One region of the Pseudomonas cremoricolorata genome, then DNA from elsewhere that is predicted to be linked to it. Evidence: predicted binding sites of a transcription regulator. Region 1 holds the regulator's gene; the other holds the start of a gene.
The links. The regulator FliA, encoded in region 1, starts transcription of late flagellar genes. The targets are predictions, from matches to a motif close to CTAAAGTTTNNNNNNNNNNNGCCGNTAA.
Positions count from the first base shown of each region.

Region 2: the regulator FliA is predicted to act here: its motif matches at 12,385-12,412, upstream of LK03_RS00685 (flagellar protein MotY).

Region 1 covers NZ_CP009455.1:2,823,946-2,839,005, reverse strand. Annotated here, with positions in the region: gene LK03_RS12555 (ParA family protein) at 1-410, opposite strand, end outside; gene motD (flagellar motor protein MotD) at 490-1,347, opposite strand; gene LK03_RS12545 (flagellar motor protein) at 1,351-2,091, opposite strand; gene LK03_RS12540 (protein-glutamate methylesterase/protein-glutamine glutaminase) at 2,091-3,218, opposite strand; gene LK03_RS12535 (chemotaxis protein CheA) at 3,264-5,549, opposite strand; gene LK03_RS12530 (protein phosphatase CheZ) at 5,562-6,350, opposite strand; gene LK03_RS12525 (chemotaxis response regulator CheY) at 6,367-6,741, opposite strand; gene LK03_RS12520 (RNA polymerase sigma factor FliA) at 6,935-7,675, opposite strand; gene fleN (flagellar synthesis regulator FleN) at 7,672-8,514, opposite strand; gene flhF (flagellar biosynthesis protein FlhF) at 8,597-9,907, opposite strand; gene flhA (flagellar biosynthesis protein FlhA) at 9,919-12,048, opposite strand; gene LK03_RS22510 (hypothetical protein) at 12,286-12,849, opposite strand; partial or broken gene LK03_RS22505 (RHS repeat-associated core domain-containing protein) at 12,892-13,113, opposite strand; gene flhB (flagellar biosynthesis protein FlhB) at 13,379-14,521, opposite strand; gene fliR (flagellar biosynthetic protein FliR) at 14,524-15,060, opposite strand, start outside.
Region 2 covers NZ_CP009455.1:141,631-156,690, reverse strand. Annotated here, with positions in the region: gene glpD (glycerol-3-phosphate dehydrogenase) at 19-1,551, opposite strand; gene LK03_RS00745 (DeoR/GlpR family transcriptional regulator) at 1,739-2,494, opposite strand; gene glpK (glycerol kinase GlpK) at 2,640-4,139, opposite strand; gene LK03_RS00735 (MIP/aquaporin family protein) at 4,203-5,051, opposite strand; gene ybaK (Cys-tRNA(Pro) deacylase) at 5,345-5,812, shown strand; gene LK03_RS00725 (ABC transporter ATP-binding protein) at 5,856-6,962, opposite strand; gene argF (ornithine carbamoyltransferase) at 6,959-7,879, opposite strand; gene grxD (Grx4 family monothiol glutaredoxin) at 8,301-8,636, shown strand; gene bfr (bacterioferritin) at 8,753-9,226, opposite strand; gene LK03_RS00705 (bacterioferritin-associated ferredoxin) at 9,428-9,646, opposite strand; gene LK03_RS00700 (peroxiredoxin) at 9,857-10,459, shown strand; gene rnt (ribonuclease T) at 10,571-11,239, opposite strand; gene pyrC (dihydroorotase) at 11,236-12,282, opposite strand; gene LK03_RS00685 (flagellar protein MotY) at 12,449-13,495, shown strand; gene LK03_RS00680 (argininosuccinate synthase) at 13,619-14,836, shown strand; gene LK03_RS00675 (hypothetical protein) at 14,895-15,060, opposite strand, start outside.

The DNA of each region.
Region 1 (15,060 bases):
AGCACGCCAAGCAAGGGCGGGCTGTCGATCAGGGCGAAGTCGAAATCCTGCCACAGCTGCGCCAGACTCTTGGCGACCACCAGCCCAAGGCCACTCTGCCCAGGCGATTGCCGCTCGAGCACCGCCAGCGCAGTGCTCGAAGGCAGCAGCGAGATCCGCTCATCGCTGGTCGGCAGCAACAGTTGCCCAGGCAGGCCATCGGGCACCGCGCCCTTGTGCAGGAACAGGTCGTAGCAACTGTGCTCCAGGGCATCGGGGTTGTGCCCGAAATAGCTGGTCATCGAGCCGTGCGGGTCGAGGTCGACGACGACCACGCGCTTGCCCGCCTCAGCCAGCAACCCGGCCAGAGCGATGGTGGTGGTGGTCTTGCCGACCCCACCCTTTTGATTGGCGACTGCCCAGACTCTCATCGTGCGCTGCTTCCTCCCGGGTAGGCGCAGCGCCAGGCCGGGATTGGTCGATTGATTCGGTGACGAAGAATTGACGGCATCAGGACTCTCCTGCCGTCGCTTGGCTGGCTGGTGCACTTTGTGTGCCAGCCCGGCGCAGGGCCGCATCGGGGGTGGCATTGGCCGCGCCGGTCGCGGTCAGGCTGCGGCGCACCTCCAGGTTGCGGGAAATCACCAGCACCACGCGGCGGTTCTGCGCACGTCCATCGGCGCTGTCGTTACTGGCCACCGGTTGGTACTCGCCATAACCGACCGAAGCCATGCGCCCGGGGTCGATGCCATTGAGCGCCAGCAGGCGCACGATGCTCGCCGCCCGCGCCGAAGACAGTTCCCAGTTGGTCGGGTACTGAGCGGTGCGGATCGGCTGGTTGTCGGTGAAGCCTTCGACGTGAATGGGGTTGGCGAATGGTTTGAGGATGCCGGCCACCCGGTCGATGATGGAAAACGCCGCGTCGCTGGGCATGGCATCGCCACTGCCAAACAGCAACGAGGAGTTGAGCTCGATCTCGATCCACAGCTCGTTGCCGCGCACGGTCATCTGCTTGGAGGCGATCAGGTCACCGAACCCGGCGTTGACGTCATCACTGATGGTCTTGAGGGCGCCACTGGGGGTTTGCCCCAAGCCCGCGTCGTCTTGCTCGCTGTCCTTGATCAAGGGTTGCGCCGGGCGCACGCTCAGTGGACGTTCCTCACCGATGGGAATGGCGCGCAGGCTGCGCTCCGGGTCGTTGAATACCCCCAGCAGCGCTTGCGAGACAACCTTGTACTTGCCCTCGTTGATCGAGGAAATCGAATACATCACCACGAAGAAGGCGAACAGCAAGGTAATGAAGTCGGCATACGACACCAGCCAGCGTTCATGGTTTTCGGGCTCTTCGACGGGGCGACGGCGGCGCATGGGCTACTCCATGAAGCCTTGCAGCTTCAGCTCGATCGAGCGCGGGTTCTCGCCTTCGGCGATCGACAGCAGGCCTTCGAGAAGCATCTCCCGGTAGCGCGACTGGCGCATGACGATGGCCTTGAGCTTGTTGGCAACCGGCAGCAGCACCAGGTTGGCACTGGCCACGCCATAGATGGTGGCGACGAACGCCACGGCAATGCCACTGCCCAACTGCGCGGGATCGGCCAGGTTGCCCATGACATGGATCAGCCCCATGACCGCGCCGATGATGCCGATGGTCGGCGCGTAGCCGCCCATGCATTCGAAGACCTTCGCCGCCTGAATGTCGCGGCTTTCCTGGGTGATGAAATCCACCTCGAGAATACTGCGCACCGCCTCAGGCTCGGCGCCGTCGACCAGCAATTGCAGCCCCTTGCGCGCATAGGGGTCCGGCTCCAGGTCAGCCACCCCTTCCAGGCCCAGCAGGCCCTCCTTGCGCGCGGTCAGACTCCAGTTCACCACCCGGTCGATGCCGCCGGCCAGGTCGACCTTGGGCGGAAAGAGAATCCAGCGCAGGATGTACAGGGCCCGCTTGAACGCCGGCAGCGGCGACTGCAACAACGCCGCCGCCAAGGTGCCGCCCAGCACGATCAGCGCTGCCGAACCGTTGATCAGCGCCCCGGCATGGCCGCCCTCGAGAAAATTGCCGCCAACGATGGCGACGAATGCCAGGATCAGGCCGATCAGGCTCAGCACATCCATCAGATGCAGGCCTCGACCAAGTGCCGGCCGATGTCATCGAGGCTGTACACCGCATCGGCCAGGTTGGCCTTGGCAATGGCCATGGGCATGCCATAGATCACGCAACTGGCCTCATCCTGCGCCCACACCGTGCTGCCGGCCTGTTTGAGCAGGCGCGCGCCTTCGCGGCCGTCGGCGCCCATGCCGGTCAACACCACGGCCAGCACCTTGTCGCTGTAGGATTTGGCCGCAGAGCCGAAGGTGATGTCCACGCAGGGCTTGTAGTTCAGGCGCTCGTCGCCGGGCAGAATCTTCACCGTACCGCGCCCATCGACCATCATCTGCTTGCCGCCGGGGGCCAGCAGCGCCAGGCCTGGGCGCAGTACGTCGCCGTCCTCGGCTTCCTTGACGCTGATGCGGCAGAGTTTGTCGAGGCGTTCGGCGAACGCTTTGGTAAAGGCCGCAGGCATGTGCTGGATCAGCACGATCGGTGCCGGGAAGCCGGCCGGCAACTGCGTCAGTACCCGCTGCAGGGCCACCGGCCCGCCGGTCGAAGTGCCGATGGCGACCAGCTTGTAGGCCTTGCGCCGGGGTGCCGGGGTGCTGACTGCGGGCGCTGGCGCGGCTGCGGGTGCGCGGCTGGCGATGCTGGCACGGGGGCTGGCGTGGGGCACAGGGGGCGCGGCGCTGGGCGTCGCGGCCGCAGGCGCCGGGGCAACCGCCGGGGCGCTGTAACTACCGAAGCGGCGATTGCTGCGCGCCAGGGTATGCACCTTGTCGCAGAGCATCTGCCGCACTTTGTCGGGGTTGCGCGAGATGTCTTCGAAATTCTTCGGCAGGTAGTCGACGGCGCCAGCATCCAGGGCGTCGAGCGTGACCCGCGCGCCCTCATGGGTAAGCGAGGAGAACATCAGCACCGGGGTCGGGCAGCGCTGCATGATGTGCCGCACCGCAGTGATGCCATCCATCATGGGCATTTCGTAGTCCATGGTGATGACATCAGGCTTGAGTGCCAGCGCCTGGTCGATCGCTTCCTTGCCGTTGGTCGCGGTGCCGACGACGGTGATCGTCGGATCGCCCGAGAGGATTTCCGAGACGCGGCGGCGGAAGAAACCCGAATCATCCACCACCAGGACCTTGACTGCCATAAACACTCCGTTAGGCGGCGCGCCGCTCAGGGTGCGCCGCCGAAATCAAATACGCCGTGCTGCGTAACGCTTGAGCATGCTCGGCACATCGAGGATCAGCGCGATGCGCCCGTCACCGGTGATGGTGGCCCCCGACATGCCCGGCGTGCCCTGCAACATCTTGCCCAGCGGCTTGATTACCACCTCTTCCTGGCCGACCAGTTGATCGACGACAAAGCCGATCCGCTGCGTGCCGACCGAGAGGATCACCACGTGGCCTTCTGGCTGTTCCTCGTGGGCCTGGCCCTGTACCAGCCAGCGCTTGAGGTAGAACAGCGGCAGCGCCTTGTCGCGCACGATCACCACTTCCTGGCCGTCGACCACGTTGGTGCGCGACAGGTCGAGGTGGAAGATTTCATTGACGTTGACCAGCGGGAAGGCGAATGCCTGGCTGCCCAGCATCACCATCAGCGTCGGCATGATCGCCAGGGTCAGCGGCACCTTGATGACGATCTTCGAGCCCTGGCCCTTGGCCGAGAAGATGTTGATCGAGCCGTTGAGCTGGGAAATCTTGGTCTTGACCACGTCCATGCCCACGCCACGACCCGAGACATCGGAAATTTCGGTCTTGGTCGAGAAGCCGGGGGCGAAGATCAGGTTGTAGCAATCCGATTCGCTCAGGCGATCGGCGGCGTCCTTGTCCATCAGGCCCTTTTCCACGGCCTTGGCGCGCAGCACGTTGGGGTCCATGCCCTTGCCGTCATCGGAGATCGACAGCAGGATGTGGTCGCCCTCCTGCTCGGCCGACAGCACCACCCGCCCGGTACGCACCTTGCCGGAGGCTTCGCGCTCTTCGGGCATTTCGATGCCGTGATCGACGGCGTTGCGCACCAAGTGCACCAGCGGGTCGGCCAGGGCCTCGACGAGGTTCTTGTCGAGGTCGGTCTCTTCACCGACCAACTCCAGGTTGATGTCCTTCTTCAACTGCCGAGCCAGGTCACGCACCAGCCGCGGGAAGCGCCCGAAGACCTTCTTGATCGGCTGCATGCGGGTTTTCATCACTGCGGTCTGCAAGTCGGCGGTGACCACATCGAGGTTGGACACGGCCTTGGACATGGCCTCATCGCCGCTGTTCAGGCCCAGGCGCACCAAACGGTTACGCACCAGCACCAGCTCGCCGACCATGTTCATGATCTCGTCCAGCCGGGCGGTATCGACGCGCACGGTGGTTTCCGCTTCGCTGGCATGTTTCTCTGCCGGAGCTGCGCCGCCACGGGCGGCAGGCGCAGGGCTGCGCGCCGGCGCGGCGGCGGGCTTGGCGGCGGTTGCACTGGGCGTGCTCGCGGGTGCTGCGGCTGCGGGTGCTGCGCTAACCGGCGCGGCGCTGGCGGTGGCCGAGAACTGGCCCTTGCCGTGCAACTGATCGAGCAGCGCTTCGAATTCGTGTTCGGTGATGTGCTCTTCGCTCGCGCCACCGAGCGCCGGTGTCGGCGCATCGACCACGGCGGCGCCGGCGTTCGACGCCGCGCTCACCCCTGGCAGCGCATCGGCGGTGAAGGTGCCCTTGCCGTGCAGTTGATCGAGCAGCGCTTCGAACTCGTCATCGGTGATGTCGTCGCTGGCGCCAGCCGCGGGCGCCGCCTCAGGCGCAGCGGCAACCGCCTGCGCCGAGAACTGGCCTTTGCCGTGCAGTTGGTCGAGCAGCGACTCGAACTCGGCGTCGGTGATCTCGTCACCCTCGCCGCCGGCAGGAACGCTGAGCGCCGCAGCAGGCGCCCGTTCGGCGGCAGCGGCCTCGGCTTTCACCGCATCCAGCGAGTCGAGCAGTTGCTCGAACTCATCGTCGGTAATGTCCGCGTCAGCGGCGCGTGCCTCTACCGCTGCCGGCGCCACCGGTTCAGGTGCAGGGGCTGCAGCGGCAGGTGCTGCGGCAGCTGGCGCTGGAACCGGTTGCTCGGCACTGGCAGGTTCAGCCAGGCGCGACAAGGCAGCGAGCAGCTCCGGGGTGGCCGGGGTGACTTCGCTGCGCTCGCGGACCTGCCCGAACATGCTGTTGACCGTGTCCAGAGCTTCCAGGACCACATCCATCAGCTCGGAATCGACGCGCCGTTCGCCCTTGCGCAGAATGTCGAACACGTTCTCGGCGATGTGACAACACTCCACCAGCTCATTGAGCTGAAGGAAGCCGGCGCCCCCCTTTACCGTGTGAAACCCGCGAAAGATCGCATTGAGCAGGTCCGCATCGTCGGGTCGGCTTTCCAGCTCGACCAACTGCTCGGACAACAGCTCGAGAATTTCGCCGGCTTCTACCAGGAAATCCTGGAGGATTTCTTCATCGGCGCCGAAGCTCATTGAACGTGCTCCTTAAAAACCAAGGCTGGATAGCAAATCGTCTACATCGTCCTGACCGGACACGACGTCCTCACGCTTATCGGCATGAATCTGCGGACCTTCACCTCGGGCGGGATGTTTTTCATGATCTTTTTCATCGCGCAGCTGCTGATGGTCATGTTCGATGCCGGCGAAGCGATCGACCTGACTGGCCATCAACACCAATTTGAGCAGGTTGCTTTCGACCTCGGTCACCAGCGCGGTGACGCGTTTGATCACCTGGCCGGTCAGGTCCTGGTAGTCCTGGGCCAGTAGAATGTCATTGAGATGGCCGGAGACCTTGCGGTTGCCTTCGGCGCTGTGCGTCAGAAAACCGTCGACACGCTTGGCCAGGTCACGAAACTCGCTGGCCGAGACTTCCTTGCGCATGAAGCGCTGCCAGTCGTGGCTCAGGGCCTTGGCTTCGTCGCTCAGGCCGTTGAGCACCGGGGTGCTTTCCTCGACCAGATCCATGGTGCGGTTGGCAGCGTTTTCCGTGAGCTTGACCACGTAGCTCAGACGCTCGGTGGCGTCGGTGATCTGCGAGACTTCCTCGGCCTGCGGCATGCGCGGGTCGATCTGGAAACTGACGATGGCGCTGTGCAACTCGCGGGTCAGCTTGCCGACCTCGTGATACAGGCCGCGATCGCGGGTCTGGTTGAGCTGGTGAATCAGCTGCACGGCGTCGCCGAAGTGGCCGCGCTCGAGGCTGTCCACCAGTTCCCGGGCATGTTTTTTCAGGGTGCCTTCGAACTCACCCAGAGAGGTATCGATAGATTGCATTGCGCCCTCCGGCGACTCAGCCATTCACGCGCTCGAAGATCTTTTCGATCTTTTCTTTCAGCACTTGGGCGGTGAAAGGCTTGACCACATAGCCGTTCACACCGGCCTGGGCCGCTTCGATGATCTGATCGCGCTTGGCTTCGGCGGTGACCATCAGTACCGGCAGGCTTTTCAGGCGCTCGTCGGCGCGCACCTTGCGCAGCAGGTCGATGCCGGACATGCCCGGCATGTTCCAGTCGGTCACCAGGAAGTCGTAGTGGCCTTTTTCCAGCATCGGCAGCGCCGTGGTGCCATCGTCGGCTTCATCGGTGTTGGTGAAGCCCAGATCACGCAACAGGTTCTTGATGATCCGCCGCATCGTCGAGAAATCGTCAACGATGAGGATTTTCATGTCTTTGTTCAATTAACCATCTCCAAACAGTCTCATCACGCGCTCGGCGCCGAGCGCGCCCCCAAATTTCCAGCGGCAAGTTGTGAGCGGCAAGCGGCAAGCGAACCGGTTTCGCCTGAACTGCACGGTGTCACAGGGGCTGCGCGGAACGCTCACTTGCAGCTTGCAGCTTGTAGCTCGCAGCTTGCGCGCGCTACCGCGCGCGCCATTCCCCAAGGCGACTGCGCAGGCGCGCGGCGCACTGGCTGTGCAACTGGCTGACGCGCGACTCGCTGACCCCCAGCACCTCGCCGATTTCCTTGAGGTTCAGCTCTTCGTCGTAGTACAGCGCCAGCACCAGGCGCTCACGCTCCGGCAGGTTGGCGATGGCCTCGGTCAGGGCGCTCTGGAAGCGTTCCTCCTCCAGATCGCGGCCCGGCTCCAGTTGGCCGCTGGCGCCATCCTCGTGCAGCCCCTCGTGCTCACCGTCCTGCAGCAGGTCGTCGAAACTGAACAGACGACTGCCCAAGGTATCGTTGAGAATGCCGTAATAATCGTCCAGCCCCATCTTGAGTTCGGCAGCAACCTCGTGATCTTTAGCGTCACGTCCAGTTCTGGCTTCCACTGTGCGCATGGCGTCGCTGACCATACGGGTATTGCGGTGTACCGAACGCGGTGCCCAGTCGCCCTTGCGCACCTCATCGAGCATGGCGCCGCGGATGCGAATGCCAGCGTAGGTCTCGAAGCTGGCACCCTTGCTGGCGTCATACTTGTTAGCCACTTCCAGCAGGCCGATCATGCCGGCCTGGATCAGGTCTTCGACCTGCACGTTGGCCGGCAGGCGCGCCAGCAGGTGATAGGCGATACGCTTGACCAACGGCGCGTAGCGCTCGATCAGTTCGTACTGCGCATCCTTGGACGCTCGGCTGTACATCTTGAACCCGCTCGCGCTCATAGCACCGGCCCTGCGCTGGTGGGTTGCACCAGGCGCTCGACAAAGAATTCCAGGTGGCCGCGCGGGTTGGCCGGCAGCGGCCAGCTGTCGACCTTCTGCGCGATGGCCCGGAAGGCCAGCGCGCACTTGGAGCGCGGGAAGGCTTCGTACACGGCGCGCTGCTTCTGCACCGCCTTGCGTACGCATTCGTCGTAGGGCACGGCACCGACGTATTGCAGCGCCACATCGAGGAAGCGATCGGTAACCTTGGTCAGCTTGGCGAACAGGTTGCGCCCTTCCTGCGGGCTCTGGGCCATGTTCGCCAGCACGCGGAAGCGGTTCATGCCGTAATCGCGGTTGAGCAGCTTGATCAGCGCATAGGCATCGGTGATCGAGGTGGGCTCATCGCAGACCACCAGCAGCACTTCCTGGGCGGCGCGGACGAAGCTGACCACCGAGTCGCCGATACCGGCGGCGGTATCGATGACCAGCACGTCGAGGTTGTCACCGATTTCGCTGAACGCCTGGATCAGCCCGGCATGCTGAGCCGGTTGCAAGTGCACCATGGTCTGCGTGCCGGAGGCGGCCGGGACGATGCGTACGCCGCCTGGCCCCTGCAACAGCACGTCGCGCAGCTCGCAGCGGCCTTCGATGACGTCGGCCAGGGTGCGCTTGGGGGTCAGACCGAGCAGCACGTCGACGTTGGCCAGACCCAGGTCGGCATCGAGCAGCATGACTCTGCGCCCGAGTTCGGCCAGCGCCAGAGACAAGTTGACTGAAACGTTGGTCTTGCCGACGCCGCCTTTACCGCCGGTGACGGCGATTACCTGTACGGGATGCATGCTACCCATGTCTGTTATTTACCTTGTCTCGCTTGGACCCATGCCACATGTGGAGCAAACCGCCCGCCCCGTTCTGTAGGTACTTTTCGCAGCACACCGCTCAACCCACCCGCTTCCCGGGATGGTGATAGAGATCAGCGAACATGTCGGCCATGGCCTCTTCGCTGGGCTCGTCCTGCATCTGCACGCTGACCGCACGGCTCACCAGCTGGTGTTTGCGCGGCAGGTGCAGGTCATCGGGAATACGCGGCCCATCGGTGAGATAGGCAATCGGCAACTGGTGACCGATGGCCAGGCTGAGCACTTCGCCCAGGCTGGCGGTTTCATCGAGCTTGCTCAGGATGCAGCCGGCCAGGCCACAGCGCTTGTAGCTGTGATAGGCCGCCGACAGCACCTGTTTCTGGCTGGTGGTGGCCAGGACCAGATAATTCTTCGAGGCGATGCCGCGCCCGGCCAGGGTGTCGAGCTGCATGCGCAGCGCCGGATCACTGGCTTGCAGGCCGGCGGTATCGATCAGCACCACACGCTTGCGCAGCAGCGGCTCGAGCGCCTGGGCCAGCGACTCGCCGGGGTCGACGTAGGTCACCGGCACGTTGAGGATGCGGCCCAGAGTTTTCAGTTGCTCCTGGGCACCGATACGGAAACTGTCCATGCTCACCAGCGCCAGGCTGCTGGAACCGTACTTGAGCACGTAGCGCGCCGCCAGCTTGGCCAGGGTGGTGGTCTTGCCCATGCCCGCCGGCCCCACCAGGGCGATGACGCCGCCCTGTTCGATCGGCTCGACATCCGGCACATCGATGCGCCGTGCCAGGTGCGCCAGGACCATGCGCCAGGCGTGCCGCGGATCGTCGATCTCGGCGGTCATGCCCAGCAGTTCGTGGGCCAGGGCGCCGCTCAGGCCAATGCGTTGCAGGCGACGCCAGGCGTTGGCCTGTTGCGGCTTGCTGCCCTGCAACTGCGACCAGGCCAGCGAACCGAGCTGCACTTCGAGCAGCTCCCGCAGGCCCGACAGCTCGGCGCGCATGGCATCGAACAGGCGCGGATCGACCGCCGCAGGGGCTGCTGCCGGGGCGCTGGCCGGGGCCTCGGTGTGCGGCTCGACCAGTGGCTCGGAGGCGGTCAGCGACAGCCCCGCGAACAGCTGGCGGTTGCCTTCATCGGTGTCGTTGCGGCTGGACAGCTCGGCCTGGGCGGTGACGATGCGCGACTGGGTCTTGCGCAGCTCTTCTTCGAGGGCGACGTTGGGCACCCGCGGCGCCAGCGCCGAGGGTTTGTAGTCGAGCGCGGCAGTGAGTTCGACGCCGCCGGCAATGCGCCGGTTGCCGATGATGGCCGCATCAGCGCCCAGCTCATCGCGAACCAGCTTCATGGCCTGTCGCATATCGGCGGCGAAAAAACGCTTCACTTGCATATCCCACTACCTCAGCCGTTAGGGCCCACAGTGGCAACGATGGTGACTTGCTTGTTGTCCGGAATTTCCTGGTACGCCAACACGTGCAAGTTCGGTACAGCCAGCCGGCCAAAGCGCGAGAGCATGGCGCGGATCGGGCCGGCCACCAGCAGGATGGCAGGTTGACCCTGCATTTCCTGGCGCTGGGCCGCTTCGATCAACGAACGCTGCAGCTTCTCGGCCATGCTCGGTTCCAGCAAGACACCGTCTTCCTGGCCTTGTCCGGCCCTCTGCAAGCTATTGAGCAAAATCTGTTCCAACCTTGGCTCCAAGGTGATCACCGGCAGCTCGGACTCAACGCCGACAATGCTTTGCACGATGGCGCGACACAATCCGACACGCACCTGCGCCACCAGAGCGGCGGTATCTTGACTCCGACCCGCATTGTTGGCGATGGCTTCGGCGATGGTGCGAATATCCCGCACCGGCACCTGTTCGCTGAGCAATGCCTGTAGGACTTTGAGCAACCCCGACAGAGAAATGACGCCCGGCACCAGCTCTTCTGCCAGTTTAGGCGAAGCCTTGGCCAGCACCTGCAGCAACTGCTGCACTTCCTCATGGCCGATCAGTTCATGGCAGTGCTTCTGCAAGATCTGATTGAGGTGAGTCGCCACCACGGTACTGGCGTCGACCACGGTATAGCCCAACGACTGCGCCTGGGAACGCTGCGCGATGTCGATCCACACCGCTTCCAGGCCAAAGGCCGGGTCGCGTGCGGCGATGCCGTTGAGGGTGCCGAACACCTGCCCGGGGTTGATCGCCAATTCGCGGTCCGGGTAGATCTCGGCTTCGGCGAGAATCACCCCCATCAGGGTCAGGCGATAGGCGCTCGGTTGCAGGTCGAGGTTGTCGCGGATATGCACGGTGGGCATGAGGAATCCGAGGTCCTGGGAGAGCTTCTTGCGCACCCCCTTGATTCGCGCCAGCAACTGCCCACCCTGGTTGCGGTCGACCAGCGGAATCAGCCGGTAACCGACTTCCAGGCCGATCATGTCGATCGGGGTGACGTCGTCCCAGCCCAGTTCCTTGGTTTCCTGGGCGCGCTGCGGCGAGGGCAGCAGATCCTGCTGGCGCTTGACCTCTTCCAGGGCCACGGCCTGCGCCTGCTCTTTCTTCTTCCACACCAGGTAGGCACCGCCGGCGGCTGCCAGACCCAGGCCGATGAAGGCCACGTGGGGCATGCCCGGGACCATGCCGATGACCATCATCAGCGCGGCGGAAACGCCCAGCGCCTTGGGCGAATCGAACATCTGCCGGTTGATCAGCCTGCCCATCTCTTCGGAGCTGGAGGCACGGGTGACCATGATCGCCGCGGCGGTAGAGAGCAGCAGCGACGGCAGCTGCGCCACCAAACCGTCACCGATGGTGAGCAAGGCATACACCTTGCCGGCTTCGCCGAATGGCATGCCGTGCTGCAAGATGCCCACCAGCATGCCGCCGATCAGGTTGATGAACAGAATCAGCAGGCCGGCGATGGCGTCACCGCGCACGAACTTGCTGGCACCGTCCATCGAGCCGTAGAACTCGGCCTCCTGGGCAACCTCGGCACGGCGCAGCTTGGCCTGGTTCTGGTCGATCAGGCCCGCGTTGAGGTCGGCGTCGATGGCCATCTGCTTGCCAGGCATGGCGTCGAGGGTGAAGCGTGCGCTGACCTCGGAGATGCGCCCGGCACCTTTGGTCACCACCACGAAGTTGATGATCATCAGAATGGCGAACACCACCGCACCGACCACATAGTTGCCGCCGATCACCACCTCACCGAAGGCCTGGATCACCTGGCCTGCCGCCTGGTGCCCTTCATGACCATGCAGCATCACCACCCGCGTCGAGGCGACGTTGAGCGCCAGGCGCAGCAGCGTCGCCACCAGCAGAATGGTCGGGAACGCCGCGAAATCCAGCGGGCGCAGAGCGTACACACAGACCAGCAGCACCACGATCGACAACGCGATGTTGAAGGTGAAGAACACGTCGAGCAGAAACGGCGGGATCGGCAACATCATCATTGCCAGCATCACCAGCAACAACAGCGGCACGCCCAGGCTGCCCCGACCGAGACCGGCGAGGTTGTTGCGGGCATGACTGATCAGATGCGAACGATCCACCGAGAGTCCTCTTCAAGCAAAACTTTGACGCCAGCGCGGCGCCTGGGCGTGGCTTTGCAAGAAGCTTTCCACTTTTGAAGCGTTACGTTTGTTTTTTCAGAATGGCTGTACCGTCAAGAGAGCTTCTGCTTTGCACGATGGCATACCGCGGCCAACTCCGAAGGAAGGTCCGTTCGGAGCTGGGCAGTCCTAAGCGACTCTAACGGCTATCCTCAGTCCTACATAAGGTTGGGCGCCTTACACTTCCGCGGGCTTTAACTGGAGCGGCTTACTGCCTCTCACAATACCGACTTCAAGCGACACACGGGATAGGATCCTTGGCAATAACCCGAACTGGAAAAAGTACGGTGTTTCAGGATAAGGAGGCTTTTCAGCATGCTTGAGCAAGCCTGCATGATAATGCAATCCGGGCTGCAGACCTTCCGCATTGTCCACATAGACGCTAAAGACTGTGGTCGGCGCAGCGCTCTGGGCGCCCCGTTTTTTTGCATAGAATTGGGCCACCCCTAACTCGCCCGCGTAATGAGCGGCTCCAAACTCGTTATCCGCTCTAAAATAGTAACTGTCTACACCGAACTTTCGATGTTGGCCAAGTGGAGTACGCAACACGTCCTTACGCCCTTGTAGCGTTGCAGTCAGCGCGTCTTGGTATTGAGTCTTCGCTGCATGGTAACCCACTAACGTTTTCGACGCCGGCCGGTCAAAACCGTTAAATGAATGACGCCGCTGATTAATACCATAAGGTCGGGCCTCCGGCCTGCCGCGATTCTGCAGGTTGCCCTCCACAAAACGTGGACTCATCCAACGGGCGCGGGAGGGCTGCCGAGTACGTCCAGAGTTGTCGCTGTAATTAACAGGGTCACCTGCGCAATAGCTATACGCATTTGTGCCACCTGTCCCGAATGGACTGTCGTGGTCAGCCCTCAAGAACCGCATGAGTCGCGGACTGTAGGCGCGTCGACCCATGCCCAGTAGGTACAACCCTGAGAAGGCCCCCGCCAATTGACCATTGAACCCTAGCGAACCTGAGGCGATGCCTATGTGCCACCCAAAGCCATAAGGCATAAACGTGAATGGTTGCCGTCCCTCCCAATCACGATCAAGGGGAGCAGGTGATGAATCTTTGTCTGATAAGCTTGGGGTGCTGTTCCGAGTCTTGAGCATAACAATTCTCCCATTCGACTCACCCAAAATGCACTGATTCATAGGCCAGCGGCAACTGACAAAAATATCAAATGGTCTCTGTTGGCTGCAGATCAAATCAGCCTGAATACGCCGCCGATCGCGAGCGAGACAAACTTTCAAGTCGGTGAGCATCGCGAGATGCCCATCAACTATCCCGCCGCAAATCCGGCGGAATCGGCAAGTCTGGCTTAAGTGGCTCCGGCGCCTTGCCCCGCCCACTGCGGTATTGGCGGATCTGGAAGACGTAGGCCAGCACCTGCGCCACGGCCAGGTAAAGGCCAGCGGGGATTTCCTGTTCGATCTCGGTGGAGTGGTAGATGGCCCGGGCCAGGGCCGGCGATTCGAGGATCTGTACCTTGTGCTCGACGGCGATTTCGCGGATTTTCAGGGCGATGAAATCGGTGCCCTTGGCTAACAGCAATGGCGCACCGGCACCCTTCTCCGGGTCGTATTTGAGCGCCACAGCGTAATGCGTCGGGTTGGTGATGATGACATCAGCATCGGGCACGGCAGCCATCATGCGCCGCTGCGACATCTCGCGCTGCAACTGGCGAATGCGCTGCTTTACCTCGGGCTTGCCTTCGCTGTCCTTGAACTCGTCGCGCACTTCCTGTTTGGTCATCTTGAGTTTCTTGTGCGCCTGGAATAGCTGGAACGGCACGTCCACCGCAGCGATCAGCAGCAGGCCTGCGGCCATCCACAGCGCACTCCAGCCCACCACCTGCACGCTGTGGATGATCGCCTGCTCCAGCGGCTCGTTGGCGATGTCGAGCAGCGCCTGGCGATCATTCGACAGCACCACCACGGCCACGAGCAGAATCACCACGAACTTGGCGATGGCCTTGAGCAGCTCAGTCAGGGCATGCATGGAGAACATGCGTTTGATGCCCGACAGCGGGTTCATGCGGCTGAACTTGGGTTGCAGCAGGCTGCCGGAGAACAGGAACCCGCCCAGGGCGATGGGCGCCACGAACGACACCACGAACAGCACCACCAGCACCGGCTGGATGGCCCAGATCGCCATCTTGCCGGCGCTGAGCAGGAAGATGCCCATCGAGCGCTCGTCCACCACTACCTCGCGGCTCAGGGTGAAGCTCATGCGCATCACCTCCATCAGCGTCTGCGCCAGAAAGCCGCCGAACACCAGCAGGGCAATGGCGCCGCCGAGGGTCACCGCAACCGTGTTGAGTTCCTTGGAGCGCGCGGTCTCGCCCTTCTCGCGGGCGTCGCGTTTTTTCTTCTCGGTGGGTTCTTCGGTCTTGTCCTGACCGCTCTCGCTCTCGGCCATGCTCAGCGCGCCCTCGCCAATTCACGCAGCCATTGTAGGGTTTCGCTGGCTAGGCCCTGATAATGCGAGAGCATGTCGGCCAGGCTCATCCAGAAGATCACCATGCCCATCACCAGGGTCAACGGAAAGCCGATGGAGAAGATGTTCAGTTGCGGCGCCGCGCGGGTCATCACGCCGAAGGCGATGTTGACCACCAGCAAGGCAGCGATGGCCGGCAGAATCAGCAACAGCCCTGCACCCAGCACCCAGCTCATGCGCCCGGCCAGCTCCCAGAACTGGTTGACCACCAGCGCGCTGCCCACCGGCAAGGTGGTGAAGCTTTCGGTCAGCACTTCGAACACCACCAAATGGCCATTCATCAGCAAGAACAGAATGCTCACCAGCATGGTCATGAACTGGCTGACCACGGTGACGTTGACGCCGTTGGCCGGGTCGACCATGGAAGAAAAGGCCATGCCCATCTGCACCGCGATGATCTGCCCGGCGATGACGAAGGCCTGGAACAGCATCTGCAAGGCCAGGCCGAACAAGGCGCCGAC
Region 2 (15,060 bases), 2.1 Mb from region 1:
GGTGCACCGACGTGTTTCTCAGGCTGCTGCGGTGGACCGCTGCGCGGTTTCTGCCAGGTAGTTTGCCAGGACCTGCTGTTCGCTTTGGTTCAGCGCAAGACCCAGCTTGGTGCGTCGCCAGAGGATATCGCCGGCCTCCAGCGCCCATTCGTTGGCGCGCAGGTAGTCGACTTCGCGGCCGAACAACCCGGCGCCGAAGGCCTGACCCAGGTCGGCAGGCCCGCTGACACCGTCGAGCATCTGCCACACACGGCTGCCGTAGGTGACTGCCCAGCGCTTGGCGATGTCGGCTGCCAGCCAGCTGTGACGTGCCAGCAGTTGCTCGCCGAGCACCTGTGCAGTGCTCATCTGCTCGCCACCGGGCAGTGGCGATTCGGCGGTCCAGCTGCCGCGCATCTGGGTGAAGAACGGCTTGAGCTCGGCCATGGCCGATTCGGCCAGCTTGCGGTAGGTGGTCAGCTTGCCGCCGAACACCGAGAGCAGCGGTGCCTGGCCGCTGGTGGCCGACAGCGCCAGAGTGTAGTCGCGTGTGACGGCTGAGGGGTTGTCCGATTCGTCGTTGCACAGCGGTCGCACCCCCGAGAAGGTATGGCGAATGTCGCTGCGGCTCAGCTGATGGTTGAAGTGGGCGTTGACCACATTCAGCAGGTAGTCGGTTTCCGCCTCGGTGATCGCCACCTTGGCCGGGTCGCCGCTGTATTCGCGGTCGGTGGTGCCGATCAGGGTGAAGCGGTCGAGGTAAGGTATGCAGAAGACGATGCGCTTATCTTCGTTCTGCAGAATGTAGGCCTGTTCGCCTTCATAGAGACGCGGCACCACCAGGTGGCTGCCCTGGATCAGGCGGATGCCGTAGGGCGCGGTGAGCTTGAGGTCATCCTTGATGAAGCTGGCGACCCAAGGGCCTGCGGCATTGACCAGCGCGCGGGCGCGAATGCTGTAGGTTCTGCCATCGGCGCGCTGCAGATCGACCTGCCACATGCCCTCGACCCGCTCGGCGCGCAAGCAGCGTGTGCGGGTGTGGATGTGCGCGCCGTGTTCGCGCGCGGCCATGGCATTGAGCACCACCAGGCGTGCATCGTCGACCCAGCAGTCGGCATATTCGAAGCCGCGGGTGATGGCCGGCTTGAGCGGGTAACCCGGGCCGAAGCGCAGGCTGCGCGAGGCACCCAGACGCTTGCGCTTGCCCAGGTTGTCATACAGGAACAGGCCGGCGCGAATCATCCATGCCGGGCGCAGGTGAGGGCGGTGGGGCAGGACGAAGCGCATCGGCTTGACGATGTGCGGTGCCTTGGCCAGCAGCACTTCACGTTCGGCCAACGCCTCGCGAACCAGGCGAAATTCGTAATGCTCCAGATAGCGCAGGCCGCCGTGAATCAGCTTGCTGCTGGCCGAGGAGGTGTGCTGGGCCAAGTCGTCCTTTTCGCACAAAAACACGCTCAGTCCGCGGCCTGCGGCATCGGTGGCGATACCGACACCATTGATGCCGCCACCAATCACGGCAACGTCGTAGCAGTCGGCAAGCGGGGGCGTGGAGGTGACGGGCTGGGACACGGTGAAGGCCTCCTGGGCGCGAGTATCAGCAAAGTGAACAGTAATGTTCGTTTGCGAAAATACTAGCCCAGGTATAGTTCAATCACCAGTGCCTGGGTTGGTTATCTGATCGTTTTTCGACGAATCGAACATTATCGAACATTTAACTGATCGGTTTGCATGCCTGCTGCGCCTGGGTGAGTGCTGCTTACACCAAGTCCAAACGTACCTTGTGCTCGTTGAGCAGATGGGTCAGCGCAGGGGAGGGCGGCCTGTCGGTCACCAGGCAGTCGACCAGGCTGATCGAGCCCAGGCGGACCATGGCGTTGCGCCCGAACTTGCTTGAGTCTGCAGCGAGGATGACCTGGCGGGCATTGGCGATGATCGCCTGGGATACCCGTACTTCCTGGTAGTCGAAGTCCAGCAGGCTGCCGTCCTCATCGATGCCGCTGATGCCGACCACGGCGAAATCCACCTTGAACTGGCTGATGAAATCGACGCTGGCCTGACCCACCACGCCACCATCCCGGCGTACCGTACCGCCTGCGACCAGCACTTCGAAGTCTTCCTTGGCGCTCAGAATCGAGGCCACGTGCAGGTTGTTGGTGATGACCTTCAATTGGCTGTGGTTGAGCAGCGCGCGGGCGATGGATTCGGTGGTGGTGCCGATATTGATGAAGAGCGACGCGTGGTCAGGAATCTGTCCGGCGACCGTCTCGGCGATGCGCTGCTTTTCGTCGCGCATCTGATCGGCGCGCATGCTGTAGGCGGTGTTCTCGATGCTCGAATCATAGGCAGCGCCACCGTGGTAACGGCGCAGCATATTCAGCTCGGCCAGCTGGTTGATATCTCGGCGGATGGTTTGCGGGGTGACGACGAACAACTGCGCCATCTCTTCGATGCTGACATACCCGCGTTCGCGGACCAGATCGAGGATGTGTTGCTGGCGTGGAGGCAGATTCATGGGCGGTCCTTGGAGGCTGCCGGACAAATGCTGCAATCATGCCGTAGGAAAGGGATGACGGCCAGTGCGTCAGGGGCTACACGGGCCGTAGGCCAGCGGCACTGCGTGTCATGAACTCAACGCAGCACTGCTAGCCGTGCACCGATCAGGCGTCGTGATCTTCCCAGTCGCGGGTACGCTCGATGGCTTTTTTCCAACCGGCGTAGAGCTTCTCTTTCTGCCCATCGTCCAGTTGCGGGCTGAACTCGCGTTCGATCACCGCCTTGTTGCGCAGCTCCTCCAGGCCACTCCAGAAGCCGCAGGCAAGGCCCGCCAGGTAGGCCGCGCCGAGGGCCGTGGTCTCGCGCATTTTCGGCCGCTCGACGCAGGTGCCGAGGATGTCGGCCTGGAACTGCATGAGGAAGTTGTTGGCCACCGCGCCACCATCGACGCGCAGCTCCGACAGTCGCTCGCCGCAGTCCTGCTGCATGGCGTCAAGCACATCGCGGGCCTGGTAGGCGATCGATTCCAGCGCCGCCCGGATAATGTGGTCGACCTTGACGCCGCGGGTCAGGCCGAACAGCGCGCCACGGGCGTACGGGTCCCAGTACGGTGCGCCCAGACCGGTGAAGGCCGGCACCAGGTACACGCCATTGCTGTCCTTGACCTTGCTGGCGAAATATTCGGTGTCCAGCGCATCGTTGACGATCTTCAGTTCGTCACGCAGCCACTGCACGGTGGAGCCACCGTTGAACACCGCACCTTCCAGGGCATAGGCCACCTCGCCACGCGGACCGCAGGCGATGGTGGTGAGCAGGCCGTGGGACGAGTTGACCGCCTTGCTGCCGGTGTTCATCAGCAGGAAGCAGCCTGTGCCGTAGGTGTTCTTCGCCTGACCCGGCTCAACGCACATCTGCCCGAACAGCGCCGACTGCTGATCGCCGGCGATACCGGCGATGGCGATCCCGCTCTTGGTGTGGCCATAGACCTCGGAAGACGAGCGCACCTCGGGCAGCATCTGCCGCGGGATGTCGAGAATCTCCAGCAGCTTGTCGTCCCACTCCAGGGTATGGATGTTGAACATCAGCGTGCGTGAGGCGTTGGTGTAGTCGGTGACGTGGACCTTGCCGCCGGTGAATTTCCAGATCAGCCAGGTATCGATGGTGCCGAACAGCAGTTCGCCGCGCTCGGCGCGCTCACGTACACCCTCGACATTGTCGAGAATCCACTTGAGCTTGGAGCCGGAGAAGTACGGGTCGGTGACCAGACCGGTGGCTTCGCGGATGTAGTCGGCATGCCCGTCGCGCTTGAGCTGCGCGCAAATCTCGGTGCTGCGCCGGCATTGCCAGACGATTGCGTTGTACACCGGTCGACCGGTTTCGCGGTCCCATACCACGGTGGTTTCACGCTGGTTGGTGATGCCGATCGCTGCAACCTGGGCATGGCTGATGCCGGCCTGGGCCAGCGCCTCGACCATGGTACCGCTCTGCGTGGCGAAGATTTCCATCGGGTCGTGCTCGACCCAGCCGGCTTGCGGATAGTGCTGGACGAATTCGCGTTGGGCAGTGCCCACCACGTTGGCATCACGGTCGAAGATGATCGCGCGCGAGCTGGTGGTGCCTTGGTCCAGGGCGATGATGTAGTGCTTGTCCTGGGTGTCTGTCATGGTCGTTGGCCTGCAAGAAGTAGAGGGTCCGGGGGTCGCGGGTGGCTGCACCCGGCATCGACATCAGGAAATCTGGGTTTCGCCCTGGGCAGTATCGTCGCTCGCAGGTGCTTCTACCGGCCTGGGCAAATGACGGGCGATGAGCACACGGTACAGCCCTGCGCCAAGGCAGGCGCCGACGATGGGGGCGAAAATCGGTACCAGGAAATAGGGAACGCTTCGACCACCGGTAAAGGCAATTTCGCCCCAACCGGCGAAGAACGTCATCAGTTTGGGGCCCAAATCCCGCGCGGGGTTCATGGCGAAGCCGGTCAGCGGTCCCATGGCACTGCCGATCACGGCGATCAGCAGACCGATCAGCAGAGGTGCCATGGCGCCGCGCGGCAGGCCGTTGTTATCGTCGGTCAGGGCCATGATGACCGCCATGAGAATCGCGGTGATGACGGTTTCTACCAGGAAGGCCTGGGCCGTGGACAGTGCCGCATTGGGGTAGGTCGAGAACACCGCCGACAGCTCCAGGCTCGCTTCACTGCCACGGGTGATCGCGTGCAGCTGTTCGTAATCGAAAAACAGCGCGCTATAGAGGGTATAGACCAGTGCCGCGGCACAGAACGCGCCCAGCACCTGGGAGGCAATGTACAACGGCAGCTTGCGTTTTTCGAAACCGGCGAACACCGCCAGGGCAATGCTCACGGCCGGATTGAGGTGCGCGCCCGACACGCCTGCGGTGAGATAGATCGCCATGCTCACGCCGATCCCCCAGATGATGCTGATCTCCCAAAGGCCAAAGCTGGCGCCCGCGACCTTGAGCGCGGCGACGCAACCGGTGCCGAAGAAGATGAGCAGGGCAGTGCCGAGGAATTCGGCCAGGCATTGCGCGGCCAGAGTGGGCTGTCTTGAAGCATTCGTCATGTATGACCTCGTTTCTTGTTGTAGTGAGGCGCGCTGTGCGCCTGACAGCAAGGCCCGTGGTCGATCCGGTTGACGTCGGGCATGGGTGCGGATGCACCAGGAAAGTGCACCTACTATTCAAAAACGAAAAAATATAGACAAGAAACGCGGATGTCAAAAGTCGAAACTGAACACTGGGCCACATTCTGACCAGGGTCATAGAAAACGTCCATTTGTCAGGGCGGCCACGCTGTGGATGAGGCGGCGCTTTTCTTCTACAGTAGCGGCCCCACTGGCTTCGCCCGGACTCGCCCATGACCCCTGCCCTTGACCTGCTGAAGAAGGCCCGCGCAGAACATCGCGTGCACAGCTACGAACATGACCCGAAATCGGCCTCCTATGGTCTGGAAGCGGCTGAAAAGCTCGGCCTCGATCCGCAGCGGGTGTTCAAGACACTATTGGCCAGTACGGAAAAGGGTGAGTTGCTGGTGGCGGTCGTGCCGGTAGTGGGCGCGCTCGATCTGAAGGCACTGGCCCACGCGGCAGGGGTGAAGAAGTGCGAAATGGCCGACCCTGGCGCTGCACAGCGCGCCACGGGCTATCTGGTGGGCGGCATCAGCCCACTGGGACAGAAGAAACGCCTGCGTACCTTCATCGATGAGTCTGCGCAGCAGTTTCCCAGCATCCATGTCAGTGCCGGGCGGCGCGGGCTGGAAGTCGAGCTGGCGGCTGCACTGCTGGCGCAGCACACCCAGGGGATATTCGCTGCCATCGGGCGCTGACGCTGTTCGGCCGCCTCGGCAGAGGCGGCCTGCAAGCAAACGCTCAGAGCGCTGAGCTGTGGCGGCGTACGCCGTGCTGCTCGGTGAGTTGTGCCGCCACGGTCCCTGACACCGCGAACAGCACCAGGTGATCGGCGGCGACCTTGATGCCGACATCCGCCCCGACTTGATGATCGTTATGGCTGGGGAAAATTGCCTCCAGCTGGCTGCCGGTGGGCAGTTGCAGACGATACAGCGTCGAAGCGCCGAGGAAACTCTTGCCCACCACTTGCGCACGCAATGGGCTGTCCGGGGCATGGACCAGATCGTCCGGGCGCAGCAGGACATCGACGGGACTGCCGGCAGCCATGGGGTAGGCACGATTGCCCCGCAACTCGCCCAGCTCGGTGCTGACCGCCTCGTGGCTGCTCATCTGTCCACGGATGAAGTAGCCCTGGCCAACGAAGCTCGCCACGAAGGGTGTCTGTGGTTCATGGTAGAGGTTGAAGGGAGTATCCCATTGCTCCAGGCGACCTTCCTTGAATACGCCAACCTGATCGCTCACGGCAAAGGCCTCTTCCTGATCGTGGGTGACCAGAATGGCGCTGGTGCCGCGGCTTTTGAGAATGTCGCGCACCTCGTGACTGAGGCGTCGACGCAACTCCACATCGAGGTTGGAAAACGGTTCGTCAAGCAACAGCAGCTGCGGTTCGGGCGCCAGCGCGCGGGCCAATGCCACACGCTGCTGCTGACCGCCGGACAGCTCGTGGGGGTAACGGGCGCCCAGGCCGTCGAGCTTGACCAGTGCCAGCATCTCTTCCACGACTTCGGCCTGGCGCGGATGCTTGCCGATGCCAAAGGCGATGTTCTGTGCCACGGTCAGGTGCGGGAACAGCGCGTAATCCTGGAACACCATGCCGATCCGGCGTTTCTCCGGCGACAAGGTGAAGCCAGGCCGCGAGATGACCTCGCCGGCCAGCTGGATTTCCCCGTCGTGTACCGGTTCGAAGCCAGCGATGGCGCGCAGTGTGGTGGTCTTGCCGCAACCTGATGAACCGAGCAGGCAACCGATGTCGCCCGCCTTCAGGTGCAGGTTGAGGTTCTGGACGATGCGCTGCTCACCGTAGCCGCAGGCCAGGTTACGCAGGTTCAGCAATAGGGATTGACTCATGCGTGGTGGTAAGCCGGTTCGATGATGAATTCGAGAAGGGCCTTCTGCGCATGCAAGCGGTTTTCAGCCTGATCCCAGGCGACCGAGCGAGGGTCGTCCAGCAGATCATGGCTGATTTCCTCGCCACGATGGGCGGGCAGGCAGTGCATGAACAGGGCGTCGGGTGCCGCCAGGTCGAGCATCGCGCGGGTGACCTGGTAGGGCGCGAAGTGCGCCAGGCGCCGAGCAGTTTCCTCCTCCTGGCCCATGGAAGTCCAGACATCGGTGGTCACCAGATGCGCGCCGCTGACCGCCGCCTGTGGATCGCGCACGATCTGCACGCGGTCGCCGCCCAGCGCCATGAAGCGCGGGTCTGGCTCGTAGCCTTGCGGGCAAGCAATGCGCAACTGGAAGTCGAACTGCACGGCCGCTTCGATGTACGAGTTGCACATGTTGAAGCCGTCACCGACCCAGGCTACGGTCTTGCCCTGGATTGAGCCACGGTGCTCGATGAAGGTTTGCATGTCGGCCAGTAACTGGCACGGATGCGATTCATCCGACAGGCCGTTGATCAGCGGCACGCGGGAATTGGCGGCGAATTCGGTGAGGGTGTCGTGGGCATGGGTACGGATCATCACCGCATCGACCATGCGCGAAAGCACCTTGGCGCTATCGGCGATCGGCTCGCCGCGCCCCAGCTGGGTGTCCCGCGGGGAGAGGAAGATGGCCTGGCCGCCGAGCTGGATCATGCCGGCTTCGAACGACACGCGAGTACGCGTCGAGGACTTTTCGAAGATCATCCCCAGGACACGGTTCTTCAGCGGCTCGAACACCACGCCGCGGTTACGCAGGTCTTTTAGCTCGATGCCTCGACGGACCACGCCGATCAATTCGTCAGCAGTGAAATCCAGCAGGGAGAGAAAGTGCCTAGCGCTCATGATTGACTACCTTAATTACAACGTTCTGCAGGTCGCTGTTGGCTTTTCTTGACAACGGCAATGACCTGCGGCGTAAGCCGCAAAGTGCGGACGGAAAAGGGGAAGGGCGCAATACTATAATTAAATGTCGCTTGAAACCAAGGGGTCTTCAGGCGAACTGCCCATGGATTGCGGTCACGACGGTGAAGCGACCGTTGTTTATTTGTTACATCGGTTGTACACGTCCTGGCCGTGGCTTGGCAAACGCTCTGTCGCTTCTAAGCCTTGCGGGTCGTCAGTGGCTTGTGGAGTGACGATAAAGGTGTGAGCCAGGCGCCGGTCGGCATCGTCCGGTCGGTATGACCGAGCAGGCTGATCGGCTTTCCGATACAATGCCCCACCGTGCCGACGAACCTGTCGGAAAGTTCAGCCGAGGTGCTTCATGGATATCATCGAAACAATCAAAGAGCAGATCGCCAACAACACCATTCTGCTTTATATGAAAGGCTCGCCGAACGCGCCGCAGTGCGGCTTTTCGGCCAAGGCTTCCCAGGCAGTGATGGGCTGTGGTGAAAAGTTCGCCTACGTCGACATCCTGCAGAACCCGGAAATCCGCGCCAATCTGCCCAAGTACGCCAACTGGCCGACCTTCCCGCAACTGTGGGTCGGCGGTGAACTGGTCGGCGGCTGCGACATCATGCTCGAGATGTTCGAAAACGGCGAGCTGCAGACCCTGGTCAAGGACGCCGCTGCCAAGGCCAAGGCCGCCGAAGCCTGAGGCTGCTTGACGGCCATCGGTGCCCGTCGTGACCTCGACGCCGGCACCGCCAGGTTGGAATGAAAAAGCCCCGCTACGCATGCACGTAGCGGGGCTTTTTCGTGGGGCAGGAGCTCTTACTCTTCGCCCATCTGCGACTGCAGGTAGTTTTCAATGCCGATCTTGTCGATCAGGCCCAGCTGGGTTTCCAGCCAGTCGATGTGCTCTTCCTCGGACTCAAGGATGTCTTCGAGCATGTCACGGCTGCCGAAATCACCCATGGTTTCGCAATGAGCGATGGCGGCTTTCAGGTCAGTCAGGCCTTTGCGCTCGATGGTCAGGTCGCACTCGAGCATTTCCTGGGTGTGCTCACCGATCAGCAGCTTGCCCAAATCCTGAACGTTGGGAATGCCTTCGAGGAACAGAATACGCTTGATCAGTTTGTCGGCGTGCTTCATCTCGTCGATGGATTCTTTGTACTCGTGCTTGCCCAGCGTGTTCAGGCCCCAATCTTCGTACATGCGGGCATGGAGGAAGTACTGGTTGATTGCGACCAGCTCGTTACCGAGGATCTTGTTGAGATGCTGGATGACGCTGATATCGCCTTTCATGTCTGGGTGCCTGCCGTAGGAAAGATGCCAATAACAGCAAGTCTGAGCGTGTCATCGCAGAGTGTCAAACCTAAGTAGTTGAATAATAAGTAAAATTTAATGGGAATAAGAATGTTTGTGAACCGCGTTAGAGCGCTAACTTATTGAATTAAAGGCACAAAAAAACCGGACGCAAGGTCCGGTTCTTCGAATAAGGGCTATTCAGGCTGCGGTAAATTCTACCGCGAACGCCGGGGTCTGTTGGCTGACCTGAAGTTCTGTAAGCGTTTCGCGGACCACCTGCTTGGCCAGGCAAGCGCATTTGCCGCACTGCGTACCGACCTGGGTAGTGTCGCGTACTTCCTTGTAGCTGCAGCATCCTTCGTAGATCGCTTCGCGGATCTGTCCATCGGTGACACCGACACAAAGACACACATACATAAGGCTGACCATCGCTGGGAGGTTCGATGGGTTGGAGCTTAATGGTAATGATAATGCTTGTCAAAACGGCTCGACGCTTTCGTCCGCGGCGGCGACCGACGATAGATTCGGACTGTCACCTCAAGCCGTGTATGATGGTCGGCCTTGTGTGATCCCGGTCGAATCCGTTCCACCGGGAGTTAATCGTTGCCCCTCATCAGGAGATAAAGAATGAGCGTTCTCGTTGGCAAGCAAGCCCCTGACTTCACCGTTCCGGCCGTACTCGGCAGCGGCGAAATCGTCGACAGCTTCAACCTGGCCTCGGCCATCAAGGGCAAGTACGGTCTGGTGTTCTTCTACCCACTGGACTTCACCTTCGTTTGCCCTTCCGAGCTGATCGCGCTGGACAACCGCATTCCTGACTTCGCCGCCCGCGGCGTGGAAGTGATCGGCGTCTCGATCGACTCGCACTTCACCCACAACGCCTGGCGCAACACTCCGGTCAACAATGGTGGTATCGGTCAGGTCAAGTACACCCTGGCAGCCGACATCACCCACGAAATCTGCAAGGCCTACGACGTCGAGTCCGAAGGTGGCGTGGCCTTCCGTGGCGCCTTCCTGATCGACACCAACGGCGTCGTGCGTTCGCAGATCATCAACGACCTGCCACTGGGCCGTAACATGGACGAGCTGCTGCGTCTGGTCGACGCCCTGCAATTCCACGAAGAGCACGGTGAAGTCTGCCCTGCCAACTGGAAGAAAGGTGACAAAGGCATGAACGCCTCGCCTGAAGGCGTCGCCGCTTACCTGAGCGAGAACGCCGGCAAGCTGTAAGGGCGCACACAAAAAAACCGGCCTTGATGGCCGGTTTTTTTAGCTGCAAGTTGTGAGCTGCAAGCGGTGCGCTTTATCTTGCCGCTTGCAGCTCAGAGCTTGCCGCTGGCCTCAATGTGCGCGCCAGCCGCCCATGTCTTTCCAGCGGTTGACGATGGTGCAGAACAGCTCGGCGGTCTTTTCGGTGTCGTAGCGGGCCGAGTGCGCTTCACGGCCGTCGAAGTCGATATCGGCGCTTTGGCAGGCACGCGCCAGAACGGTTTGTCCGTAGGCCAGCCCGGCCAGCGTGGCGGTGTCGAAGCTGGAGAACGGGTGGAACGGGTTGCGCTTGATGTCGTTGCGCACGACTGCAGCGTTCAGGAAACCCAGGTCGAAGCTGCTGTTGTGGCCGACCAGAATTGCCCGCTTGCAGCCATTGGCCTTCAGTGCCTTGCGCACACCGCGGAAGATATCCGTGAGTGCTGCTTCCTCCTGCACGGCCATGCGCAGCGGATGGTCGAGCTTGATCCCGGTGAACTCCAGCGCTGCCGCTTCGACATTGGCGCCTTCGAACGGCTCGACGCGGAAGAAGTAGGTGTGCTCAGGGAACAGGAAGCCCTTCTCATCCATGCCGATGGTCACCGCTGCGATTTCCAGCAGGGCGTCGGTGGCGCTGTTAAAGCCGCCGGTCTCGACGTCCACCACCACCGGCAGGTAGCCACGGAAACGCTCGGCCATCGGATGGCGTGGGCCGGCATTGCCCTGGCTTTCTTGTTCGTCGTCGTAATGATCGTCGGTCACGCGCGTTCCTCCAGCAGGCGCCAGCGCAGTGTCTCACCCGCGCGCAGCGGAATGACGGTCTGCTCGCCGAAGGGCAGGGCGTCAGGCGCCGTCCACGCTTCACGGACCAGGGTAATGTGGTCGGTATTGACCGGCAGACCATAGAAGGCCGGCCCGTGCAGGCTGGCAAAGCCTTCCAGTTTGTCCAGGGCGTTGCGCGATTCGAAGGCCTCGGCGTACAGCTCGATGGCGGCATACGCGGTGTAGCAGCCGGCGCAGCCGCAGGCATTTTCCTTGGCGTGACGCGCGTGGGGCGCCGAGTCGGTGCCGAGGAAGAATTTCGCGCTGCCGCTGGTGGCGGCATCGAGCAGCGCCACCTGGTGGGTGTTGCGCTTGAGAATCGGCAGGCAATAGAAATGCGGGCGGATGCCGCCGACCAGCATGTGGTTGCGGTTGTACAGCAGGTGCTGGGCGGTGATGGTTGCGGCGACGTTGGCCGAGGCCTCGCTGACGAACTGCGCGGCGTCGGCGGTGGTGATGTGTTCGAACACCACCTTGAGGCTCGGGAAGCGTTCGACCAGACGGCGCATGTGCTCGTCGATGAAGCGCTTCTCGCGATCGAAGACGTCGATCTCGGCGCGGGTGACCTCGCCATGCACCAGCAGCGGCATGCCGGTCTCGGCCAGTGCTTCGATGGCGGGGAAGATCTTGTCGATGCTGGTGACCCCGGAATCGGAGTTGGTGGTCGCCCCGGCCGGATACAGTTTGGCGGCGTAGACGAAACCGCTGGCCTTGGCAGCGAAGATGTCCTCGCGGCTGGTGCGGTCGGTGAGGTAGAGCACCATCAGCGGCTCGAAGGCGCTGCCTGCCGGACGCGCAGCCAGGATGCGGCTACGGTAGGCGCCTGCTTCATCGGCACTGCGCACCGGTGGAACCAGGTTGGGCATGACGATGGCGCGGGCGAAAGTGCGCGCCACGTCGGCAACGGTATGAGGCAACACGGCACCATCGCGCAGATGGATGTGCCAGTCGTCGGGGCGCAAGAGGGTCAGGCGGTCGGACATTGGGGATTCCAGGCGGGTCGAACTCAGGGGGTGAATGCTACCGGAAAACCGCTCTGCGAGCATCACTGCCGAGGCTGACGAGCCCGCCATGCATGCGCCACTATCAAGTTTTGACTGCCTCGCCCGATAGCCTGCAGGTATGCCGCAATGATTCATGGAGCCGCCCGTGCGCCAGCGTTACCTGATCGTCCTGACCCTGTTCGCCAGCCTTCCGGCTGCAGCGATGACCCTGCAAAGCCGCATGGAGAACGCTGCCTGGAAGGTCGAGGGTGATCAATTCGAGTGCCGGCTGTCACAGCCTATCGAGGGCTTCGGTAGCGGTGAATTCCTGCGCCGCGCCGGCGAGCAGCCCACCTTCCGCCTGCGCTCGGAGAGTCACTTGCTGGGCCCAGGCTCGGCCAGCCTGTTCGCGGCCGCCGCGCCCTGGCAGCCCGGTCGCGGTGACATCAACCTTGGCAGCGTGCGCCTGAGCACCCGTGGTGTGCTGTTCACCTCTACCCAGGCCCAGGCCAGCCGGCTGATCAGCGGCTTGCTCGATGGCCGCAGTGCCGTGCTGCGCAAGGCGGGGGGCGAAGCGGGGCGGGGTATGGAGGTGCGGGTGCTGCCGGTGAGCTTCGCCAAGGCGTTCGACGATTATCTCGTCTGTGCCGGCAAGCTGTTGGCGATGAACTACGACCAGGTGCGTCAGACCCAGGTAGTGTTCCCCGGCGCAGGCGCAGAGCTCGACAGTGCGGCACGTGCACGCCTGGACGTCATCCTCGACTACCTGAAGGCTGATCCTTCGGTCAATCACATCGAGCTCGATGGCCACTCCGACAACAGCGGCAATCGCCTGAACAATCGCGAAATGTCGCGCCGTCGTGCCCTGGCCGTGGCCGACTATCTGGTCAGTCACGGCGTGCCGATGCAGCAGATCATCGTGCGCTTTCATGGGGAACGCTATCCCGTGGCGAAGAACAATAGCGCCGCCAACCGTGCACGCAATCGTCGGGTCAGCATTGCGCTCGAACGGATCCCGGCGGCGCCTGCGACGGAGCAAAAGGCCCCTGCCACCGATGCCACGGTGCCTGCCACTGCCCCGGCAGCCACGCCAGCCGCTGGCGCCACCACGCCAACTGCCGCCAAGCCTACTGCCGCGACACCGGCGGCCGCGCCCGTTGCCCCCGCCGCGCCGCCAACGGCTGCGGCCGCCCCCACACCTGGGCGCAGTTGAAGCGGATTACGCACTGCCCGCAGGTATTGTCGCGTTGGCATCACAAGCTGTCGCGCCCCTGTAAATCTGTGCGCAAGGCCGGTAGAATCGACGGCTTTCCGTACAACCCCGTGGAGTGATGGCATGGCGGACGTAAATAAGGTCGTACTGGCGTATTCCGGCGGCCTTGATACTTCGGTGATTCTCAAGTGGCTGCAAGACACCTACAACTGCGAAGTGGTGACCTTCACCGCTGACCTCGGCCAGGGCGAAGAGGTCGAGCCGGCTCGCGCCAAGGCCCAGGCGATGGGCGTCAAGGAGATCTACATCGACGATCTGCGCGAAGAGTTCGTGCGCGATTTCGTCTACCCGATGTTCCGCGCCAACACCGTTTACGAAGGCGAGTACCTGTTGGGTACTTCCATCGCCCGTCCGCTGATCGCCAAGCGCCTGATCGAAATTGCCAACGAGACCGGCGCTGACGCCATCTCCCACGGCGCCACCGGCAAAGGCAACGACCAAGTGCGTTTCGAGCTGGGTGCCTACGCGCTCAAGCCGGGCGTCAAAGTCATCGCACCCTGGCGTGAATGGGATCTGCTCTCGCGCGAGAAGCTCATGGACTATGCCGAGAAGCACGGCATTCCAATCGAGCGCCATGGCAAGAAGAAGTCGCCGTACTCGATGGACGCCAACCTGCTGCACATCTCTTATGAGGGGGGTGTGCTGGAAGACACCTGGACCGAGCACGAGGAAGACATGTGGCGCTGGAGCGTCTCGCCCGAGAATGCCCCGGACCAGGCGACCTACATCGAGCTGACCTACCGCAACGGTGACATCGTCGCCATCGACGGCGTGGAGAAGAGCCCGGCCACGGTTCTTGCCGAGCTGAACCGCATCGGCGGTGCCAACGGCATCGGCCGCCTGGACATCGTCGAGAACCGCTACGTCGGCATGAAGTCGCGTGGTTGCTACGAAACCCCTGGCGGCACCATCATGCTGCGCGCTCACCGTGCCATCGAGTCGATCACCCTGGACCGTGAGGTTGCGCACCTCAAGGACGAGCTGATGCCCAAGTACGCCAGCCTGATCTACACCGGCTACTGGTGGAGCCCGGAGCGCGTCATGCTGCAGCAGATGATCGACGCCTCGCAGGTGAACGTGAACGGTGTGGTGCGTCTGAAGTTGTACAAGGGCAATGTCACCGTGGTTGGCCGCAAGTCCGACGATTCGCTGTTCGACGCGAACATCGCGACCTTCGAAGAGGACGGCGGCGCCTATAACCAGGCTGACGCCGCAGGCTTCATCAAGCTCAACGCACTGCGTATGCGCATTGCTGCGAACAAGGGCCGTTCGCTGCTCTGATCGCGTCCCGCAGCGTCGACTAGCCCAGTCATTGACTGGGCTTTTTTTCGCCTGCGCGTCAGGAAGGCGGATCGGCGCCAGGGGTGATCGTCAGCGATATCCGCAAACGTTGGTCCAGGTCGTAGAACAGCCAGGTCTGCTCTTGATCGAGCGGTTTGCCGAGCGCTTGCAGCACCCGATTGTCGATTTCCTGCTTGGTTTGCGGCCCTGATAGCGCCATGGTC